2 regions of the Micromonospora sp. NPDC000121 genome follow, and region 1 is predicted to be linked to the other one. Evidence: predicted binding sites of a transcription regulator. Region 1 holds the regulator's gene; the other holds the start of a gene.

Evidence for each region. Region 1 encodes HspR, which represses chaperone genes until heat shock. Its sites were predicted from a motif close to TTGAGTNNNNNNNACTCAA; they were not measured.
Region 2: the regulator HspR is predicted to act here: its motif matches at 2,253-2,271, upstream of lon (endopeptidase La).

Annotation. Positions count from the first base shown of each region.
Region 1 covers NZ_JBIAZP010000001.1:333,657-337,063, reverse strand. Annotated here, with positions in the region: gene ACFY23_RS01635 (cation:proton antiporter) at 1-162, shown strand, start outside; gene ACFY23_RS01630 (hypothetical protein) at 342-773, shown strand; gene ACFY23_RS01625 (hypothetical protein) at 848-1,057, opposite strand; gene ACFY23_RS01620 (heat shock protein transcriptional repressor HspR) at 1,244-1,684, opposite strand; gene dnaJ (molecular chaperone DnaJ) at 1,731-2,924, opposite strand; gene grpE (nucleotide exchange factor GrpE) at 3,008-3,407, opposite strand, start outside.
Region 2 covers NZ_JBIAZP010000011.1:233,777-237,183, reverse strand. Annotated here, with positions in the region: gene lon (endopeptidase La) at 1-2,229, opposite strand, end outside; gene ACFY23_RS26765 (Lsr2 family protein) at 2,649-2,996, shown strand; gene ACFY23_RS26760 (MFS transporter) at 3,383-3,407, shown strand, end outside.

The sequences.
Region 1 (3,407 bases):
AGCGTCGATCCGAAGCTGGCGGCGCTCGCCACGGCGTACGTGCTGATCACGGTCGTGACCGGGCCGATGCTGGCGCGGCTGCCCGACTTCGCGTGGTTCAAGCACTGGCTGCGCAAGCGCGGCGCGGCCCAGCGGCCCCAACCGGCGCCGGCGCACGACTGACCGGCGCCACCGTCCGAGGGCCGGGTCGACCGTACGGTCGGCCCGGCCCTCGCCCAACGGTTGTCGAAATGCCTCCTGCGGGGGCTACCGCCGGTCAGCACGCCGGGTTACCGTTTCGGCCCAGCAGCCAGAGCTCGCGGATGGCCTGAGCCCCGCGGACGAGAGCGGAAGGTTGGCCGGTGAGCGTGCAGGAGTCGACGTTCCACGGCTTCGCCAACCCCGTCGACCCGAGCCCCGCCGAGCTTCGAGCGTGGGCCTACCAGCCCGACTCCGTCCCGCTGACCTCCATGCCGCCGGACTGGGACCTGCTGGTTTCCGGTGACCGGCTGGTGGCGGTGCTCTTCGACCTGGCGATGGACGCGGGCTGCCCGGCCCGCCGGTTCGCCCTGCACTGCCTCTACATCTACGCCGCCGACGGCATCCGGACCAACTTCCGCGCCCACCCGAAGCGGCGCTTCCGCAAACTGGTCGAGCGGGCCGAGCGGAACGGCGACGACCTGATGCGCACCTGGGCGTACAACAGCCGGGCGCTGCTGGCCCGGCCGGAACTCTTCGTCTACCGGGAGTGGTGCGAGGGCGGCCTGGTCCGGGAGAACCGCCGCATCGCCTAACTCTCGCCCACCCACACGGGACGGCGAACGGGCCGGGACCCCCCGTGGGTCCCGGCCCGCACGTCGGCGGATCGTCAGTGTTCCGGTCCGCCCCGCTCGCGGCGTCTCGCCTCGTCACGTCCCCGGTCGATGCCGTGGTCGACCTGGTCGGCGAACCTGCCGTTCTTGATCTGGTCGGTGAAGCGGCTCTTGGTGACCCGGTCGAATCTCTCCTGGACGTTCTTCGCCACCTCGTCGAGCCGTTCCTCGGTCTGCTGCGCAACCTTCCTCGCCGCTTCCGTCATGGCTCCCCCCGCCATCGGAGTCCGGATTGAGTTGGTTGGACCTGATTTTGAGGCTAGCGGATCCGGTGCCGCCCTCGCCGGCAAACCGACAACCGCGGGCGCTTCCGCAGACGACACACGTCTCGGGCGGGGCGGAAAGCGACCGCGCCCGGCCGCGGGAGGGCGGCCGGGCGCGGTGAGGTGTCGTCAGCGGTCGGGGCCCCGCCGGGGACGCCAGACCACCAGCGCGGTGGAGGTGCGGTTGGTCGGCACGAGGTCGCTTCCCGGGAAGCGAGCCAACGACTCCAGCTCGGCGATCCGCCGGTACGCGGCGTCCAGCTCCGCCTCCAGCCGGGCCACCCGCTGCTGCGCCTGCTCCAGCAGCCGCTCGAGCCCGATGATGCGCTTGACCCCCGCCAGGTTGATCCCGTCGTCCTGGCTGAGCCGCTGCACCTCGCGCAGCAGCACCACGTCCCGCACGCTGTAGCGGCGGCCGCCGCCGGCCGCCCGACCCGGCTGCACCAGGCCGAGCCGGTCGTACTGGCGCAGGGTCTGCGGGTGCATCCCCGCCATCCGCGCCGCCACCGAGATCATCAGCACCTTGGCCTCGTAGGCAGGGTCACCCGAACCGACGAACTCGTCCGACATCCCGCTCACCTCCGCGTGCACTCCACCGAGCCGACTGAACACCGGGTCAACTGAATCGACGCACCCGCGCGTCGAGATGTTCCCGGGCGGCCGGCGGGGTCTGCGCGGCGAAGGTCTCCAACGCCGTGCGCGCCTCGTCGGACACCCGCGCGGGCACCACCACGTCGAGGGTCACCAGCAGGTCGCCCGCCTGCCCGTCGCGGCGGACCACCCCCTTGCCGCGGGCCCGCAGGATCCGGCCGCTCGGCGTGCCCGGCGGCACCCGCAGGGTCACCGCGCCGTCGAGGGTGGGCACCCGCAGGTCCGTGCCGAGCACGGCCTCCGCGAACGTGATCGGCACGGTCAGCGTGAGGTCGTCGCCCGTACGCCCGAACAGCTCGTCCGGCCGCACCTTGACGTGTACGAAGAGGTCGCCGGCCGGGCCGCCCCGCGCGCCGGGCTCGCCCCGCCCGGCCAGCCGGATCTTCTGGCCGTCGGCCACCCCGGCGGGGAAGCGGACGTTGAGCGTGCGGGTCTTGGTGACCCCGCCGGTGCCCTGGCACTCCGGGCACTTCTCCTCCACGATCGTGCCCACACCCTGGCAGTTGCGGCACGGCTCGGAGAAGCTGAACGACCCCTGGTTGCGGGTGGTCACCCCGGCCCCGTGGCACACCGGGCAGGTGCGCGGCTGGGTGCCGGGCTTGGCCCCGTTGCCGTGGCATGTGTCGCAGACCCCCGGCGCGCGCAGCGTCAGCGGGACGGTCACCCCGCGTACGGCGTCGCCGAAGTCGAGGGCCACCTCGGTCTCGACGTCCCGGCCCCGTGCCGGGCCACGGGTCGCCGGCCCGCCGCCGGGACCGGCGGCACCGCCGGAGAAGATCGAACTGAACAGGTCCTGGAAGCCGGCCCCGCCGAAGCGGCGGTCGCCACCCCCACCGGCCGCGCCCCCGAACAGGTCGGAGACGTCGAACGGCATGCCGCCGGGCTGGCCGGCGCCACGGGCGCTGCGCCGGAACGCGCCCGAGCCGAACAGCGAGCGCAGCTCGTCGTACTCGCGGCGCTTGGCGTCGTCGCCGAGCACCGCGTACGCCTCCGAGGCGGCCTTGAAACGCTCCTCGGCCTTCGGGTCACCGGGGTTGTGGTCCGGGTGCGAATCCCGCGCCAGCTTCCGGTATGCCTTCTTGATGTCGTCGCCGGAGGCGGCCTTGTCCACGCCGAGCACGGCGTAGAAGTCCTTCTCGATCCAGTCCTTGGAACTCACCGGTCCACCCCCTCCCTACCTGGGGACCGACCGTCCCGCCCACCCGGCGCGGGTGGGCGGGACGATCCGGTCGTCGTTGCGCACTACTCGGGGTCGGCGACCGCGACCATGGCGGGTCGCAGCAGCCGCTCCCCGATCTGGTAGCCCCGACGCATCACCTGCACGCAGGTCGGCTCGGTGACGTCGGCCGAGGTCTGGTGGGCCACCGCCTCGTGCCGGGTCGGGTCGAACGGGTCGCCCTGCTCGCCGAACGCCGTCAGCCCGAACTTGCCGAGCGCCGTGATGAGCTGCTCGGCCACCGTGCCGAACGGTCCGACCAGGTCGCCGTGCTCGCGGGCCCGGTCCAGGTCGTCGAGGATCGGCAGCAGCGCGGCGAGCACCGCGCCGGTCGCCTGCTCGGTGACCAGACCCTTGTCCCGGTCCACCCGCTTGCGGTAGTTGGCGTACTCCGCCGTCACCCGCTGCAGGTCCCGGGTCCGCTCG
Region 2 (3,407 bases), on a different contig from region 1:
CGCCTCGCGGACCTCGGCCGGCAGGTCGTCGAGGTCCGGCTCGTTGCGGGCCGGGATGATCACCTCGGTCAGGCCGGCCCGGTGGGCGGCGAGCAGCTTCTGCTTCACCCCGCCGATGGGCAGCACCCGGCCGGAGAGGGTCACCTCGCCGGTCATCCCGAACTCGGGCCGCACCGGCCGGCCGCTGGCCAGCGACGCCAGGGCGGTGACCATGGTGATGCCGGCGCTGGGGCCGTCCTTGGGCACCGCGCCCGCCGGCACGTGCAGGTGGATCCGCCGCCCGGCGAGGGCGTTCGGGTCCAGCCCGAGCCGGCGCCCGTTGGAGCGCAGGTACGACAGCGCGATGTGCGCGGACTCCTTCATCACGTCGCCGAGCTGGCCGGTCAGGGTCAGCCCCGGCTCGCCCTCCATGCTGGTGGCCTCGATGAAGAGCACGTCGCCGCCGGCGCCGGTGACGGCCAGGCCGGTGGCCACGCCGGGCACCGCCGTCCGCTCCGCCGACTCCGGGGTGAACTTCGGCCGCCCCAGGTAGGTGGCGAGGTTGCCGGCGTCGACGCGTACCGGCGCCGGGTCGGTCGCCAGGGCCACCGCGACCTTGCGGAGGATCTTCGCCAGCGACCGTTCGAGCTGGCGCACGCCGGCCTCCCGGGTGTACTCGCCGGCGATCCGGGCGAGGGCGTCGTCGCCGACGCCGACCTCCTCGGCGGTGAGCCCGGCCCGCTCCCGCTGCCGGGGCAGCAGGTGGTCCCGGGCGATGGCGACCTTCTCCTCCTCGGTGTACCCGTCCAGGGCGACCAGCTCCATCCGGTCCAGCAGCGGGCCGGGGATGGTCTCCACCACGTTGGCGGTGGCCAGGAAGAGCACGTCGGACAGGTCGAGGTCGACCTCCAGGTAGTGGTCGCGGAAGGTGTGGTTCTGCGCCGGGTCGAGCACCTCCAGCAGGGCCGCGGCCGGGTCGCCGGAGTAGCCGACGGCCAGCTTGTCGACCTCGTCGAGGAGCACGACCGGGTTCATCGAACCGGCCTCGCGCAGGGCGCGCACGATCCGCCCGGGCAGCGCGCCGACGTACGTGCGGCGGTGGCCCCGGATCTCGGCCTCGTCGCGGACGCCGCCGAGGGAGACCCGGACGAAGTTACGGCCGAGCGCGCGGGCGATCGACTCGCCGAGGCTGGTCTTGCCGACGCCGGGCGGGCCGGCGAGGGCGAGCACCGCGCCGGAGCCGCGGCCGCCGACGACGCCGAGGTTGCGCTCGGCGCGACGGTTGCGCACCGCGAGGTACTCCAGGATGCGGTCCTTCACGTCGGCCAGGCCGGCGTGGTCGGCGTCGAGCACCGCGCGGGCCGCGGCCAGGTCGGTGTTGTCCTCGGTACGGGTGCTCCACGGCATCTCCAGCACCGTGTCGAGCCAGGTGCGGATCCAGCCGGCCTCCGGAGAGGCGTCGCTGGCCCGCTCCAGCTTGCCGACCTCGCGCAGCGCCGCCTCGCGGACCTTCTCGGGCAGGTCGGCGCCCTCGACGCGGGCCCGGTAGTCGGCGGAACCGTCCGGCTCGTCCTCGCCGAGTTCCTTGCGGATGGCGGCGAGCTGCTGGCGCAGCAGGAACTCCCGCTGGGACTTCTCCAGCCCCTCGCGGACGTCGGTGTTGATCTGCTCGGCGATCTCCTGCTCGGCCAGGTGGTCCTTCACCCAGCCGACGAGCAGCTCCAGCCGGGCGGTGACGTCCGGCGCGGCGAGCAGCTCGGTCTTCTGGGCGAGGCTGAGCCAGGAGACGTAGCCGGCGGAGTCGGCCAGCTCGGAGAGGTCGGTCATCCGCTCGATCGCGTCGATGACCTGCCAGGCGCCGCGCTGCTGGAGCACGGACGTCATCAGGGCGCGGTACTCGCGGGCGAGTTCGCGGGCGCGGCCGGCGGGGGCCGGTTCGTCGAGTTCGGTGGCCTCGACCCAGAGGGCGGCGCCGGGTCCGGGGACGCCGGAGCCGATCCGGGCGCGGGACAGACCGCGGACGACGGCGGCCGGTTCGCCGCTGGGCAGCCGGCCGACCTTCTCGATGGTGGCGACCGCGCCGACGGGACCGTACTCGCCGTCGATGCGGGGCACGGCGAGGAGGGTGCCCTCGCCGGTGGCGCGGGCCGCGTCGACGGCCGCCTGGGTGGTGGGGTCGAGGGTCACCGGGATGACCATGCCGGGCAGCAGCACGGCGTCGGTCAGGGGCAGTACCGGAAGAGTTGCCATCGAACACCTGCTATCGCGTTGGGTTGAGCGTGTCCAACTCAAGTAACAAACCGTTCCCCTTGTTCCGCATTGTGACCCAGACCACTTCCCCGCGCCACCGGCCGTCTTGAAAGCAGCAGCTCACGCACCAGGCCGGCGCCTCCGGCGACCGCCACGGCGAGCGGGATCCCCGAGGCCGCTCAGCGCCAGTGGCGACCGCCCAGCCGGGCAGCCCGGCCATCCAGTCGGGCCGCGACCGCGGCGCTCGCCGGCCAGGCCGGTATGCCAGGCGACTGCACTTCCCCGTCTTTGCGTCGGCCCCACCGATTTCCCGCGATAACGCGACCCGCCGAAATGAAAACGACGCGTATTGTTGCGCAATTGGCGCGGCATAGGTCAAACTTTGACCACACCCCGCCCCACACTAGGAGTAATCGGCGATGGCGAGAAAAGTAATCACGGTTCTGACCGACGACCTTGACGGCGGAAAGGCCGACCGGACCGTCGAGTTCAGTCTGGACGGCGTGGCGTACACCATCGACGTCTCCGACGAGAACGCGGGCGTGCTGCGCAAGGCTCTCGACCCGTACATCAGCGCTGGCCGGCGGATCGGGCGCGGCGCCGTCGACGTCGGGCGGGCACCCCGCCGGGCGGGCGCCCCGGGCGGCGCGGGAATGGACCGGGAGCAGAACCGGGCCATCCGGGAATGGGCCGTCAAGAACGGCTACAAGATTTCCGAGCGCGGCCGGATCCCGGTCGAGGTCGCCGAGGCGTACAAGAACCGCTGACCCGGCGCCGGGTTCACGCTCGCGTCCACGCGGGGTCACGCTGCGGAATCAGCGGGGCCCCGCCGGTCTTTTCCCACGGCCACCCATTCGCACGGCCCGCGTCTGGCGGCTGACGCATTCGCGGGCGGCGCATTCACCGACCGCCCGCTGACGGGTCGCCCCCGAGTGGTCGCGTCGGGCGGATTCCCACGGCGACGCTGACGGCGTCCCGTCGAGCACCGGCGGCTCGCCCGGGTGACGACGCGGCCGGCGGCGAGCCGGGCGGACCCGCCCGCGCGTGATCGCCGCCACGATTCGCGCCCGCGCGGCCCGGGACCGTCGCACCCCCGGGGTGTAATGAGCGACAGCTTTGTCGGGCATTACGCAACGCGACTCGGGGGTGGCGGATGACGCGCTGGTGGAGCCAGACGG